Regions from separate parts of the Microbulbifer sp. SH-1 genome, predicted to be linked through region 2. Evidence: predicted binding sites of a transcription regulator. Region 2 holds the regulator's gene; the other holds the start of a gene.
What was found. Region 2 encodes sigma-54, which starts transcription at its own class of promoters, with help from an activator protein. Its sites were predicted from a motif close to TGGCACANNNNTTGCNNT; they were not measured.
Positions count from the first base shown of each region.

Region 1: a site for sigma-54 is predicted at 3,976-3,993, ahead of GNX18_RS07640 (CmpA/NrtA family ABC transporter substrate-binding protein). Genes of this name have one in related genera too.

Region 1 covers NZ_CP046948.1:1,755,233-1,762,985, reverse strand. The annotation lists gene GNX18_RS07655 (alginate export family protein) at 1-190, opposite strand, end outside; gene GNX18_RS07650 (ABC transporter ATP-binding protein) at 323-1,204, opposite strand; gene GNX18_RS07645 (ABC transporter permease) at 1,252-2,241, opposite strand; gene GNX18_RS07640 (CmpA/NrtA family ABC transporter substrate-binding protein) at 2,335-3,711, opposite strand; gene GNX18_RS07635 (OmpP1/FadL family transporter) at 4,360-5,832, opposite strand; gene GNX18_RS07630 (DUF3108 domain-containing protein) at 6,063-6,815, opposite strand; gene purN (phosphoribosylglycinamide formyltransferase) at 6,877-7,554, opposite strand; gene purM (phosphoribosylformylglycinamidine cyclo-ligase) at 7,561-7,753, opposite strand, start outside.
Region 2 covers NZ_CP046948.1:31,369-39,121, reverse strand. The annotation lists gene lptC (LPS export ABC transporter periplasmic protein LptC) at 61-624, shown strand; gene lptA (lipopolysaccharide transport periplasmic protein LptA) at 611-1,174, shown strand; gene lptB (LPS export ABC transporter ATP-binding protein) at 1,244-1,969, shown strand; gene GNX18_RS00205 (RNA polymerase factor sigma-54) at 2,211-3,689, shown strand; gene hpf (ribosome hibernation-promoting factor, HPF/YfiA family) at 3,871-4,164, shown strand; gene ptsN (PTS IIA-like nitrogen regulatory protein PtsN) at 4,216-4,677, shown strand; gene rapZ (RNase adapter RapZ) at 4,795-5,655, shown strand; gene GNX18_RS00185 (HPr family phosphocarrier protein) at 5,724-5,993, shown strand; gene mgtE (magnesium transporter) at 6,067-7,434, shown strand; gene yjgA (ribosome biogenesis factor YjgA) at 7,472-7,753, shown strand, end outside.

The DNA.
Region 1 (7,753 bases), 1.7 Mb from region 2:
AGCCCAGGGTAGCGTCCCCCTGGCTCAGAGCATCGCCAAAGCTGGTTACCACCGGAGCTTCCTGCTCAATCGATTCCTGCGCCAACGCGGGAACACTGGCGACAGCGATGGTTGCGGCACCGATGGTGCTGGCCAATGTCCGGCGAGACAACAGGGTGGTGGTCTGAAAGGTGGAGGTTTTGGTTTTCATTATTTGGGTTCCTGTTCCTGGGTATTCAAATACGGTCTGTTGTTTGATGATTCACTGGTGTTGCCCGCGGCAGTGATCCCTGGAGATTACACCGATTTTGCGGCGACCCGAGTGGGAATTTCACGTTGCCGATCAGGCGGCGTCCCCGACAGCTTTCGCAGAGTGCCCGGATGTCCAGGCGGGGGTAGCGTGAGCCGAAGCTGGAGCGGTTTTCTTTTTAACCGGTACATCTGGTTTGCTGTGGCGCTCGTGCAGGAATTTGAGAACTTGCGCACGGTACTGGTTGTATTGCGGATTGTCGGCGAGTGCGAGGCGGTCGCGGGGGCGCTCGAGTTCCACACTGAGAATTTCTCCGATTGTTGCAGCGGGCCCATTGGTCATCATCACAATGCGATCAGAGAGAAGTACCGCTTCATCCACATCGTGGGTAATCATGATGATGGTGTTACGCAGCTCTGCCTGGATTTCCATCAGTGAGTCCTGCATATGTGCGCGGGTCAACGCATCCAGTGCACCGAAAGGCTCATCCATCAGGAGAACTTGTGGCTGCATGGCCAGGGCGCGGGCGATACCAACGCGCTGCTTCATACCGCCGGAGATTTCACCCGGGCGTTTGTGCATGGCGTGGTTCATGTGTACGAGCGCCAGGTTGTGTTCGATCCACGCGCGCATTTCCGCTTTGGATTTGCTCTTGCCGAACACCTGCCTCACAGCCAGTTCCACATTTTCATACGCGGTGAGCCAGGGCAGCAGCGAGTGGTTTTGGAATACGACGGCGCGTTCTGGGCCCGGTTCGGTGACCTCCCGACCATTGAGAATGACGCCGCCGCGGGTTGCCTGATAAAGACCGGCGACCACATTCAGCACGGTGGATTTTCCGCAACCGGAGTGTCCGATCAAGGAGACGAACTCCCCCTGTTGGATTTTCAGGTCCACATCGCGCAGGGCTGTAAAGTTGCCCCGAGGTGTGGGAAATTCCATGTCGATATGGCTGATGTCCAGTAGTACGCTCATGGGGTTGATCTCCGTGTAAAATTGTTTCTGCAGTATTGGGTGCGCGATTAACTGACGGCTTTGTCCCAGGACACCAGCCTCTGCAACATCAGCATGCCGCGGTCCAACAGAAAGCCGATAAAGCCGATCACCAGTACCGCCGCCATGATGCGCGCGAGTGAGTCTGAGCTGCCATTTTGAAATTCATCCCATACGAATTTTCCGAGCCCCGGATTTTGCGCCAGCATCTCCGCCGCGATCAGCACCATCCAGGCCACACCGAGAGACAGGCGCATACCGGTAAAAATCATCGGTATCGAAGCGGGCAACACGATTCTCCGCACATGGCGCAGAGCGGACAGGCGCAGCACCTTGCTTACGTTCACGAGGTCCTGGTCGATCCCCGCCACACCCACTGCGGTGTTGATCACCATAGGCCACAGGCAGCACAGGGTTACGGTGATCAAGGAGTTCAGAAAGGACTTTGCAATCAACGGTTCGGGACTCGTATAAAGTGCGGACACCACCATGGTCACCAGCGGCAGCCAGGCAAGGGGAGAAACCGGCTTGAATATCTGCACGATCGGATTGATGGCACTGTTCAGGGATTTGCTAAGGCCGATGGCGATTCCCAGTGGCACAGCGATGACCACCGCCAACAGGAAACCGCACATCACTGTGACCAGGCTGGTGCTGATTTGGTCGATGAACGTTTCCTTGCCAGTGTATGCGCGAATTTTTGGCTGGTAGGCTGGATCGGCAGCGACACGCTCCGCGTTGCGTTCTTGCTGACGCTGGTAAAACGCGCGCTCTTTTTCCCGCGAACGCTGGTGCTCGCTATAGAGCGCGTCGAACTGTTCGATTACTGCGCTGGGCCCTGGGAATTTTCCGAGCGAAGTATCTATGTTTTGCGCGGTGGCCGACCAAAGGAACAGAAACGCCAGCATACCCAACAGAGGCAGAGCCAGTTGCCGGAGAAGGGTAACGACAACACGGCTGTCGAGTTGCGGGATCCGCACCTTAAAGAAATTTGAGAGCTGCGCGGCAGTGGTATTCATAATTTGTTACCTCGGTTCTCGGTAAACACTTCGGTCTATGACGTTTGGGGCGTATCGGGCGCTGAGGATGGCGGCGGATACGCCCGCCGGCGTTTAGAGTTTCTGGCCGGACTTCAAGCCGATGGTGAACTTGTCGATATATTCGTTGGGCTTGTGGCCGTCGTAGACGATACCGTCGATAAAGTGTGTCTGCGGATCGCGGAATCCGTCTTCACTGGCGAAGTCCGGGAACTGATCGGCACTGGCCAGTTTGTCGGCAACCAATGATCTGGCCGCAGCCTGGTAGATGTCCGGGCGGTAGACCTTTGCGGCCAGCTCTTTGTACCAGTCATCGGATTTGTCATCGGAGATCTGCCCCCAGCGTCGCATCTGGGTCAGATACCAGATAGCGTCTGAGTAGTAGGGGTAGGTGGCGTTGTAGCGAAAGAACACATTGAAATCCGGGACTTCGCGTTTGTCGCCTTTCTCGTATTCAAAGGTGCCTGTCATGCTGTTGGCGATCACCTCATAGTCCGCACCCACATAGTTTGATTGAGACAGGATCTTTACCGCTTCCGGGCGATTGGCGTTGTTGTTTGCATCCAGCCACATGGCTGCGCGAATCAGGGCACGGGTGATGCGCACGGTGGTGTTGGGATACTTCTCAGCGAATTCTTTTGTGATCCCGAACACTTTTTCCGGATTGTCCTTCCATATCTCGTAGTCGGTCACCACAGGTACACCAATATCTTTGAATACCGCTTGCTGATTCCATGGCTCGCCCACGCAGTAGCCATAGATAGTCCCGGCTTCCAGAGTGGCGGGCATCTGTGGTGGCGGGGTAACGGAGAGCAGGGCGTCGGCGTCAATCTGTCCGGAAATATCGCCCTTGTGCGGTGCGTAAAAACCGGGATGAATACCGCCGGCAGCGAGCCAGTAGCGCAGTTCGTAGTTGTGTGTGGATACCGGGGAAACCATGCCCATATTGAAAGGCTTGCCATCCGCCTTGTATTTTTCTACCACGGGTTTCAGCGCATCCGCCTTGATCGGGTGTACGGGCTTGCCATCTGGCTGTTTCGGGATGTTTGGTTTCATCTGCTCCCAGATGGCGTTGGAGACAGTAATACCATTGCCGTTAAGGTCCATGGAAAAGGGCGTGATGATCTCGGCTTTGGTGCCGAATCCCATGGTGGCGGCAATGGGCTGGCCGGCCAGCATGTGTGCGCCGTCGAGGCGACCGTCGATCACGCCATCCAGCAAGACTTTCCAGTTGGCTTGGGCTTCGATGGTGACGTAGAGACCCTCGTCCTCGAAATAGCCCTTCTCATAGGCGATTGCGATAGGCGCCATATCCGTGAGTTTGATAAAACCAAAGGTGAGCTCCTCTTTTTCCGGATAGCCGAGTGCGACGACCTGCGCGCTGGCGCAGCTTATTCCAGCCGCCGCTACCAGCGGGGCAAATATTTTCTTGAAGGGCATTTTCCAGTTCATGGGTGTTGTGCTCCTGCGATACAAAGGGTTATCTGAGTTCGGTAAAAAAATCAGCGCAAAAAAAAGCGCTCACCGATGTCCTGCAAACGGGGCAGGATCGGTGAGCGCCTCTGCTCAAGGGCAAACGCCAATGCGTTGCCAATCTAGTTATTTCCGGGTTTCAGGGAGTACCCGGCAAGTCAACGGAAACGGTCGTCGGAAATGAGGGGCGTCAGTTGCCGGTTCATTTCGGTGCGGAGGATGTATTCCGCCTTTACCGGTAGCATTGCAGTCTCTGTGCCAACTTTTTTGTCGGGCGTGTTGTGAAGCGGTCTATGGACCTGGCAAGTCGAGGTTCTGGCAGAGAGGGCAGTGCGATGAGATTGTGTTGCAAGTAATTGAATTTTCTACGGCTTTTCACGCGGGGTTGGATTTGGGAGTGTTTAGTGGATTCAGGTTGAAAAAATACTGGCAGCAGATTTACTTGAGGGGATTTGGCGGCTGGGGGTAGGGGATTCAAAGAAATTTCTGCAACGCAGCTGTGTCATTTTCGGTGCGCGGCGCAAGCCGATGTGGTGCGTACGCGTGAAAATGGAGCAGAGAGCGGGATAAAAAAAGGCCGGATGCTTGGCATCCGGCCCCGTTGACAAGGTGTTGTCAGAATGTATATCAGAAGCTGTAGTTCAGGGATGCGCCCACCAGCCAGGCTTCCAGATTAGTGGTGCCCCCATCGAAGTAGGTGCCAAGACCCTGGACTCCGGGAACTGGCAGTGTACCGGCGATGTTCGCGGGAATGGGCAGTGCAGAGAACTCTTCAATTGGCTCGTCGTCGCCCCACAGGTAGGCCAGACCGGCGTCGATGCTCAGCTGGTTATTCCACTTGTAGGTGCCCCCGATGGTCACCCATTGACGATCTGCGTCGGGGATGGACAGGGTGCGCCAGGTAACCGGCAGTCCGGCGCTGCCGCCCAGGCCGTAAGACGCTGTTTCTGCAACCGCGTCCTGGTTGATGCCATCGCGGGCTGCGCCCTCGTCGTACGCGTAGCCGACGCGCCAGGTAACCTCTTCACAGGGGTAGTACTCCAGGCCCAGGCTGTAGCGCCAGCCGCTCTTGAAGTTTTCTTCCTTGATATGCAACGGGTTGTAGTCGATCGGACCGACACCATTGGCTGGTTGATCGGGGAAGAATGCCTCGAGGCGCTGGAAGTCATCCCAGTCGGTCCAGGAAGCGCCAAAAGCGATGCCCCACTGCTCATGGAAACGGTGATAGATACCCAGCTCGGCGATATCCGGCAGATCCAGAGTCAGGTTAGCCGGCTCATTGTTCAGCAGAGCACCAGTGGTAAGAGAGCGCAAGAGATCTGAGTTTACGTCCGCCTCGATCTCCGGGTCCAGCTCCGACTGGTAGGAGAGGCCGATGCGGGTACGGCCGTCCACACTGCGCCACAGCGCGCCGATGCTCCAGCCGTAATCCCAGTCATCACCGTCTGCATCCAGAATACGCGCACCGGCCAGACTTGGGGCCAGACTGAAATTGGATGGAACTGTGGACTTCAATGTGGCATCCGCATACAGAAAATTCGCGGATACGCCAATGCTGAACTGGTTGTTGTAATCAAAGGCGACAGACGGCGCAATATTCACGCTCAGCAGCTCTGTCTTGTCGGCAATGTGGGTGACCGGCCAGTTGGAGGCGAAATCAGTCTCGAGACCATAGTCGGTATTGACGGCGAGGCCGAAAGACCAGCAATCGTCAAAGGGAACTGCCAGATATGCATTGGGTACCCAGGCGCTGCTGGCATAGTCGTTGGCTTCCGCATAAACAGAAGCTGCGGGAAACGGGCCGGTTTGTGTGAGCAGGTAGTAGTCAGTGGTGCCGGCGGCGTCGATTTCCGGATTCACATAGGTCACGCCGACAGAAAAGGCTATTTCATTGAACAGCGCAGAACCGGCCGGGTTGCGGGCGAGAATGGCTGCGTTGTCGCCGATGGCGTTTTCTGCAGCGAAGGCGCGGCCGAGACCGGAGCTGCTGGATTCCTGAAGTAAAAAGCCGGCGGCCATGGCACCGCTGGAATAAATGCCGCTGGACACGGAGCAGATGGCCGCGGCCAGTGCGGCCTTACGCAGTGTTTTGATAGTCATGAGGTCCCACTCTATTGCTGAATTTTATGCCGACGGGAGAAGGATGCCCGAGTCTGGCTGAGAAGCATTTCCAGAAATGGTTTTTCAAAAGCAAACAAATTCCCAGTAGCTTGATTCTAGCAGTGAGAATTTTACGTTCGTGGAGAATGCGACGACTTTATAGTAGCCCTAAGCGGAAAAATCTACGTTTTGGCGTAGATTTTCATGAAGATGTGAGAAAATTTTCCGGCTCAGTTTTCTGTGCGGACTTCTTTGCCGTCGATGGATAATTTTGTCAGGGTGATTTGGTAGCTTTTGCCATTATCTTCCTGCTGCATAAGCTTTACCAGTGCGTAATTCCACTCCGGTGCAAACCAGATGTTCGTGACGCGTTCGGCATCTTCTGCGCGCACACGCTGTACCTTGATCGTTTCGATCACACCCATTGATGTATTGAGTTTCTCCTTACCGGAGATTTCAAATTCGTATTCGCGAATTTTTTTTCCGTCCGCCACTAGGTATTTCAATGGCGACTTGCCGTTGGCGATGTCGACAGCCAGTTGCAGCTGGTAACTGATCTTGTCCTGAACGTTTTCCGGCGCATTGTTGATGCTGCGGGATTTGTCGTAGACATTGATGACACGACTGGCGTTGTCTTCGAAGTTGAGCGCGGTGTGGCGGTCTTTGCCGAGGCCGGATTTCTGATAATCGTAGTGTTGGGGAATCAGGCGCAAACCCTGTTGGGTAAAGCGGGAGTATTCTTCGATTTTCGCGAACATGGAATGAGCGGAAAAATCCAGGCGCCAGCTGTTCTGGTTGCCGCTGAGTCTGCGCTCGGCGGTGACGCCAAAACCGCTGAATTCTGCCTGGTACGTGGCGGAGAAGGGAACAAGTACTTGGGAGGGCGGCGCCGAAGGCGCGCTTTCCTCGGCAAATGAGGCCGCGCTGACAGCAAGCGCGAAGAAAAAAGTGAGAATAGCTTTGAATGCTGCGTAGTGGGACAAGATTCCACCTCCGGCCTGTAATTCTGATTCCATGACTCAGGCCGGAAGTGTAGCCGGCCTGTCAGTCGAGACGTTTGCCCGAGCGGGGCAGCAGTTCACCATCCAGCTCGACGCGGTCATCGACCATTCTCAGCCGCCCCTGGGCAAACCAGCTGGCGGCCAGCGGATAGATCCGATGTTCCTGCACCAGCACCCGTTGTGCAAGGGTCTCGGCGGTGTCGCCGGACTCGATGGGGACTGCCGCCTGCAGGATAGGCGGGCCGCCATCCAGCTCTTCGGTGACGAAGTGCACAGTGGCACCGTGCTCACGGTCACCGGCCTCCAGCGCGCGCTGGTGGGTGTGCAAACCCTGGTACTTGGGCAACAGGGACGGGTGAATGTTCAACAGGCGACCGCTGTAGTGGCGCACGAAACCCGGTGTGAGGATGCGCATAAAGCCGGCGAGGATTACCAGATCCGGGCTGTAGGCGTCGATGACCTCGACCATGGCTTCATCGAAGCTTTCGCGGTCGGTGAAGTCCCGATGGCTCAGGACTTCGGTATCGATGCCAGCATTTTTTGCCCGGGTCAGGCCGTAGGCGTCCGCTTTGTTGCTGATTACGGCTTCCACGGTGTAGCCGCAAGCGTCATCGGCGGCCGCGTCGAGAAACGCCTGCAGGTTGCTGCCGCTGCCGGAAATCAGAATGACAGCGCGGCATTTGCCAGTACTTTTGGAGGCGAGGTCAGGGGTTGTCGGCATGGAGGGTCAGAGTCCCGCCAGCTCAACGGCTTCGCCGCCGTTACCGGCTTCGATGCTGCCCACCACAAAGGCTTCTTCACCCAGTTCCTGCAGTCTTGCCAGCGCCTTGTCCGCGTCCGCGGCCGGTACACAGATCACCATGCCCACGCCGCAGTTGAAGGTGCGGTACATTTCGCGGCCTTCGATATTGCCGGCCTCC
Region 2 (7,753 bases):
ATATAAAGGGTTGATCCGGCGGCCGCCACCCCGGCTGCCACACAAGGAAACGGACACAGCATGCGCACCTGGTTACCACTTGTCATCGTGGTCGCACTCATATCCCTGGGACTGTGGTTTACCGAAAGCCCGTCTGAGCAACTGCTTGGCAAGCGCCCGACCCAGCAGGAACACAGCAAGGCGGCGGACCTGATTATCCGCGACGCCCGCACGCGCCATTTCAGCCTCGAAGGCACGCTCGCCTACGAGGTGGATGCCGAGCGCGTTACCTTTTTCCAGTTTGCGCGCCGGGACCGCGCGGACCTCACGGAACCCCGCATGGTGTTCTACCAAGGCGAAGACACCAAATGGCGCACCGAGTCACACACTGGCGTTGCCTATGACAACGGGCAGAAAGTCGAGCTGGAGGGCGATGTTTCCATCATGGAACTACCGCAACCGGGCATCACCCTGCGCACGGAAAAAATCACGATCAAACCCCGCGAAGAATTCGCCGAAACGGACAAAGTTGTTACCATTACCGACGGTGCCAACCGCACCACCGGCAAGGGACTGCGGGCCGATCTCAAACAGGACAAGGTAGAAATTCTGTCAAATGTGGAAAGCAGCTATGAACCCCGTTGATTTGCGCCGTGTCCGCCTGCCGGCGACCGCCAGTGTCCTGTGTGCTGCCGTTGCCGCCGCACTACTGCTGGCGCCTCAGGTTCACGCGCTCCCCAACGACCGCGAGCAACCGGTGAAGGTGTCCGCCGACAAACTGGAGGCCAACCGCAACAAAAACCTGTCTGTGTACAGCGGCAACGTGGTCATCAGCCAGGGCTCGCTGCAGATTCGCGCCGACCGTGTGGAAGTTCACGGCAACGCCAAAGGGGAGATCAACAAGGTGGTTGCCACCGGCGCCCCCGCCCACTTTCAGCAACAGGTGGAAGAGAGCACCAGCCCGGTCAAGGCCCGCGCCAAGCGTATCGAATTCCTGGTGAGCAGCGACGCCCTGCAACTCAGTGGAGAAGCCTTTGTAGATCGCGATGGCAACACCCTGTCCGCCGAGCGCATTGACTACGACCTGAAAAGCGAGCAGATGCAGGCCCAGGGCCAGTCGGAAAAGGAACGCGTGGAAATGATCTGGAAGCCCGAAGCCAAATCAGAGTCCAAGCCGGCTGAAAACGGCCAGTAACCGCCCACCCACACAACCCGAACAGTCAGAAAAAGCGGCGAACCCGCCGCGCAGTTAGCGGAACTCACTATGCCGACGCTCAAAGCGCTCCACCTCGCCAAGCAGTACAAGAAGCGCAAGGTCGTTAAGGATGTCTCGGTGAGTGTGTCCAGCGGCCAGGTGGTCGGCCTGCTCGGCCCCAACGGCGCCGGCAAAACCACCTGCTTCTACATGATTGCCGGTCTGGTGCAGGCCGACGCCGGCCAGGTAATGATCGACCAGGAAGACATCACCGGCCTCTCCATGCACGGCCGCGCGCGCAAGGGCATCGGCTACCTTCCGCAGGAAGCCTCGGTGTTTCGCCGCCTGTCGGTAGAAGACAATATTCTCGCCATTCTCGAGACCCGCCGGGATCTGGATCGCAGCCAGCGCCGCCAACAGCTGGAATCACTGCTGGAGGAATTCCACATCACCCATATCCGCGAAAGTCTCGGTATGGCGCTGTCCGGCGGTGAGCGGCGCCGGGTGGAAATCGCCCGCGCACTGGCCACCAACCCCGCTTTCGTATTGCTGGATGAACCCTTCGCCGGTGTGGACCCCATCTCCGTGAACGACATCAAGCAGATCATCCGCCACCTCAGGGACCGCGGTATCGGCGTGCTGATCACCGACCACAATGTGCGCGAGACCCTCGATATCTGCGAGACCGCCTACATCGTCAGCGAGGGTCACATCATCGCATCCGGCGACCCCAAAGATGTGGCCGAGAACAAACAGGTGAAAGACGTCTACCTGGGACACGAGTTCACCATCTGACGCCATCCGGGTGAAATCATCAGCATTTCACCCCGGAATACCGATTCCCATCACAATTCTGACCGAAGCGACCGAAACAGATAACTCTTTCGGCACGCTTATTGCTTGTTTTCGCACCCCTTGCCACTTGTGTTCCGCACTACCCCGGGGTAGTCTGCAGGCGATGAGCAATCTGCCGCCGCACAAGCATCAAATGTGTCGCAGCGGCGCAACGCCAGCATTTTATATCGGCACACCCCCTATGAAGCAGTCACTCCAGTTAAAACTCGGCACTTCGCTGACAATGACGCCGCAACTGCAACAGGCGATCCGCCTGCTGCAGCTGTCGACGCTGGAGCTGCAACAGGAAATCCAATCCGCCCTCGACAGCAACCCGCTGCTGGAATCGGACTTCGACGAGCACGCCGGCGAGCAACTGCAGGAGCAGAACACCCCCGCTACCATTGAGCACCAGGCCCACGATGGCGCCGAAAGCAACCGCGAAAGCCTCAACGGTGAATCCGAGTCCAGCGCCGACGGCGACTGGAACAGCGATATCCCCGATGACCTGCCGGTAGACACCCGCTGGGACGACATTTACACCAACAGCAGTCACGCTGGAGGCGAGGGCGAGGAATACGCGCTGGAGCAGCGCAACGCGGCGGTGGAGAGCCTGCAGGACCACCTGCTGTGGCAGCTGAACCTCACTCCACTGACCCCGATCGACAAGCTGATCGGCGAGACCCTGATCGACGCCATTGCACCCAATGGTTTTCTCGACATCAACATCGAAGACCTCGCAGCATCTTTGGATGTGGACGTGGAAGAGGTGCTCGCGGTACTGAAAACCATCCAGCAGTTCGAACCGGTGGGCTGCGGCTCCCGCGACCTGCGCGAGAGCCTGCTGCTGCAATTGCGCCAGTTGCCGGAAAACACCCCCTGGCTGGCGCAGGCGCTGGTCGTGGTAGGCCAGTACCTGGATTTATTGGGCAAGCGCGACTTCCGCCAGCTGAGCCGTCGCACTCGCCTCAGCGAGACCCAGCTCGGCGAGGTGATGCGCCTGATTCAGACCCTCACCCCCTATCCCGGCGAGGCCTTCGGTGGCGAGGAACCGCAGTACGTGGTGCCGGATGTGATCGTCAGCCGCCGCGACCAGCGTTGGCTGGTGGAGCTGAATCCCGAAACCACACCCAAATTGCGCATCAACGACGCCTACGCCGCGCTCATTCGTCGCGCCGACAACTCTGCCGAGAACAACTACCTGCGCGACAATCTTCAGGAGGCGCGCTGGTTCCTGAAAAGCCTCCAGAGTCGCCACGAAACCCTGCTGAAGGTGGCAAGCTGCATCGTCGAGAAACAACAGGGCTTTTTCGAGCTGGGGCCTGAGGCCATGAAGCCCATGGTGCTGGCCAACATTGCCGAGACCATCGGTATGCACGAGTCCACCATCTCGCGGGTAACCACACAGAAGTACATGCTCACGCCCCGCGGTGTGTTCGAACTCAAGTATTTCTTCTCCAGCCACGTGAGCACCGACTCCGGTGAGGACGCGTCTTCCACCGCCATCCGCGCCCTGATCCGCAAACTGGTGGACGCCGAACAGCCGCGCAAGCCGCTGTCAGACAACAAGATCACTCAGGAACTGGACAAGCAGGGCATCCAGGTGGCGCGCCGCACCGTGGCCAAGTATCGCGAGTCCATGGGCATACCCTCATCCAGCGAGCGCAAACGGCTGGTGTAGGTCGACCATCCGCGACGCGCAAGTCACAATTTGCTGTCGCAGGACTACTCTTCGTTCAATTTCTGCCCGACCAATACCCGTACATTGAGTGTATCCTTCCATTCTGGCGCACTTCCTAGTAGGGTTGCCGCCCTGTGCGGGGGTGCGACCGGTTTGTGTTGTACCCGATGAGGAGAAATCCATGCAGATCAACATCAGTGGCCACCATGTAGACCTTACCCCGGCCATTCGCGATTACTGCCTGACCAAGCTGGACAAGCTCTCCCGCCACAATGACCTGATCACCAACGCCCAGGTCATACTTTCCGTCGACAAACTTATCCAGAAAGCAGAAGCGCGGGTTCATGTGAACGGCAACAAGGACATTTTTGCCGACTCGGAATCGGAAGATATGTACGCGGCGATCGACTCGCTCACCGACAAACTCGACCGGCAGCTGCTGAAACACAAAGAGAAATTACGCAGTCACCGCTAGACGTTACCCCCGGGAAACGGCTGGCCTGCACTGTCAGATCACCAGTAAGTTATGACATTGGAAGCATTACTCTCTCCCCGCCTGAGCCTGTGCCACCTGGCGGGGAGCAGCAAAAAAAAGCTATTGCTCAACATCGCGCAGGCGATCTCAGAACAATACCCCGACCTGGATTCCGATACCGTCTTCAACCAGCTGGTGGCCCGGGAGCGCCTGGGTTCAACCGGCATTGGCGAGGGGGTCGCCATCCCCCACTGCCGCCTGCCCGGCTGCGAGCGCCCCATCGGCGTCCTCTGCACCACTTCACCTGCGGTAGATTTCGATGCCATCGACCGCCAGCCGGTGGATCTGTTGTTTGCCCTGCTGGTTCCGGAGGATTCCGACCAGGAGCACCTGGATACGCTGGCAGAAATCGCCGCCCTGTTCAGCGACAGCCGCGTGCGCGACAAGCTGCGCGAAGCCACCACCAGTGACGAGCTCTACGCACTGGCCATCAACAGCGCGGCGGCGGCATAATAGCCCTCGACCTTGTCCGCCGCCCGGCCGCCACCGGACGGCTGCAGATAACCATCCCGGGCAGCGGCCTGCGGCAGCGCCCCTCGCCCTACTGAATCAGCAAGGAGCGCTTGTTCTATGCGACTGGTGATCATCAGCGGCCGCTCTGGCTCAGGAAAAAGCTCTGCCCTGGAACTGCTGGAAGACGTTGGCTTCAACTGCATCGACAACCTCCCCGCCAGCCTGTTGCCGGAGCTGATTCGCCGCGTCACCGAGCACCCCCCCCAGGAAACCACCCACCTGGCCCTGGGTATCGATGCCCGCAATCTCTGGCACGATGTGCGCCAGGCTCCCCGGGTTATCAACGAATTGCGCGAAAGCGGCATCGAGTGCGACGTCATCTATCTGGACGCCCGCTCGCCGGTGCTGGTGCAGCGCTTCAGCGAAACCCGCCGCAAGCATCCCCTCAGCGACAGCCGCACCCACCTGTTGGAAGCCCTCAACCACGAGAAGGAGCTACTCGCCCCGCTGGCGGCCATGGCCGACCTGGTGATCGACACCAGCAGCCTCAGCCTGCACCAGTTGCGCGACCAGGTTAAAACCCGCGTAGTGGGCAAAGACTCCCCGGGCATGGCGATCCTGTTCCAGTCCTTCGGGTTCAAACACGGTGTACCGGTGGACGCGGACTTGGTGTTCGACCTGCGCTGCCTGCCTAACCCCTATTGGGTCGCAGAGCTTCGCAACAAAACCGGGCTCGATCCGGAAGTGGCGGAGTTTCTGCGCGCACACGACGAGACCGAGGAAATGCAGCGCGACATCACCACATTTCTCGAGCGCTGGCTGCCCTCATACCAGCAGAGCAATCGCAGCTATACCTGCGTCGCCGTCGGCTGTACCGGAGGCCGCCACCGCTCGGTGTACATGGTGGAACAGCTGGCCAAGCACTTTTCCAGCGAATTCAAGAACATCCAGGTCCGACACCGCGAGCAGCAGAAATAAACCGGTCTCACACGCCGGGAATTGCCATAAAAGAACAACATCAGCACACACAGCGCCAGAACAACCCTATGCAGAAAAGCCGCATTACCATCATCAACAAACTCGGGCTCCACGCCCGCGCCGCCAGCAAGCTCGCCCAGACCTGCGCACGTTTTTCCTCGGACGTGAAGGTGCACTGCCAGGGCAAGGCGGTGGATGGCAAAAGCGTGATGGCACTGATGCTGCTGGCGGCCGGTAAGGGTGTTGAGCTGGAGCTGGAAGTCTGCGGTCGCGATGAAGACGCCGCGCACGAAGCCATCTGCACACTGATCAACGATCGCTTCGGTGAGGGCGAATAACACTCTGCATGATTTCGGCCTGAGCGCCGGTATAATGCCGCCACCCGCCGTTCCCCCCTGATCAGGTATCCCCGTGCCCAACCCCGTCACCGCCGACATTAATTTCCACGCGCAGAATCAGCTCGGCGAGCTGTATGCGGCGCTGGACAGTGGCACCGGGCGCGAAGTGCAGCGGATGCTGCAATCCCTCTCCCCCCAGAGTATTGCCCAGCTGCTGGAAAGCTCCCCTCCGCGCATTCGCCAGGTGCTGTGGAAGCTGATCGACCGGGAAGTCGAGGGCGAGGTTCTGCAGGAGCTGGCGGACGACGTCAAAGCCCAGATCCTCTCCATCATGGACACCGAAGAAATGGTGGCCATTATGGAGGGCCTGAACGCAGACGACATCGCCGACATACTCCAGCAATTGCCGGAGCGGGTAATGGCGGAAGTACTCTCCGCCATGAGTGAGAGCGACCGCCAGCGGGTGCAGAGCGTACTGGCTTACGACGAAGAGACCGCCGGCGGCCTGATGGACACGGACACCGTCTCCGTGCGCCCGAACCTCACCCTGGATGTGGTGCTGCGCTACCTGCGCCGCCACGAGAAACTGCCAAAATCCACCGACAACCTGTTCGTGGTCAGCCGCCAGGACAGGTTCATCGGCCTGCTGCCGCTGACACGGCTGCTCACCGCGGACCCATCGGTTACCGTGCGCGAGATCATGACCACAGACGTGGAACCGATTCCCGCAGACATGCCGGACTACGAGGTGGCACAACTGTTCGCCAAGTACGACTGGATTACCGCACCAGTGGTGGATGAAAACAACCGCCTGCTCGGACGTATCACCATCGACGATGTGGTGGACGTGATCCGCGAAGACGCGGACCACTCGCTGATGAGTCTCGCCGGTCTCGACGAAGAGGAAGACACCTTCGCGCCGATAAAACGCACCGCGCCGCGGCGCTCCATCTGGCTCGGGATCAACCTGCTCACTGCGCTGCTGGCGTCCTGGGTCATCAACCTGTTCCAGGGAACCATCGACAAGGTGGTGGCACTGGCGGTACTGATGCCTATTGTGGCCAGTATGGGCGGCGTGGCCGGCAGCCAGACGCTGACGGTGATCATCCGCGGCATGGCGCTGGGCCAGGTTGGGCGCAGCAACCTGCGCTGGCTGCTGTCGCGCGAGATCGGCACCGGCGCCTTGAACGGGATTTTGTGGTCGTCGGTCATGGGCGGGATCGCCGCACTGTGGTTTGGGGATCTGCGTATCGCGTGGATTATCATTGCGGCCATGGCGATCAACCTGGTCACCGCCGCCTTCGCCGGCACCCTGCTGCCGGTTGCGCTGCGGGCCCTGCGCATAGACCCCGCGCTGGCGGGCGGCGTGGTACTTACCACGGTGACGGATGTGGTGGGTTTCCTTTCCTTTCTCGGCCTTGCGACCTGGTTTTTCGCCTGAGGCGGGCCGCTGAACTTTTGCCATTCAGAGAATGTACATGCACAACTCCGACGACTTTCAGAATCATGAAGAATTTGATGGTGACCAGCCCAAGAGCAAGACGCGCCTCAAGCAGGAAATGCAGCAGCTGCAGGACCTGGGCAAGCGGCTGACCGAACTCAACGCTACCAAACTGGCGGAAGTGCCGATGGATGCGGAATTAGAGGACGCCATCGCCACCTTCCACCGCATCAAGTCGCACGAGGCCAAACGTCGGCAGCTGCAGTTCATCGGCAAACTGATGCGCGATGCGGATGTGGACGCGATCGAGGCCGTGCTG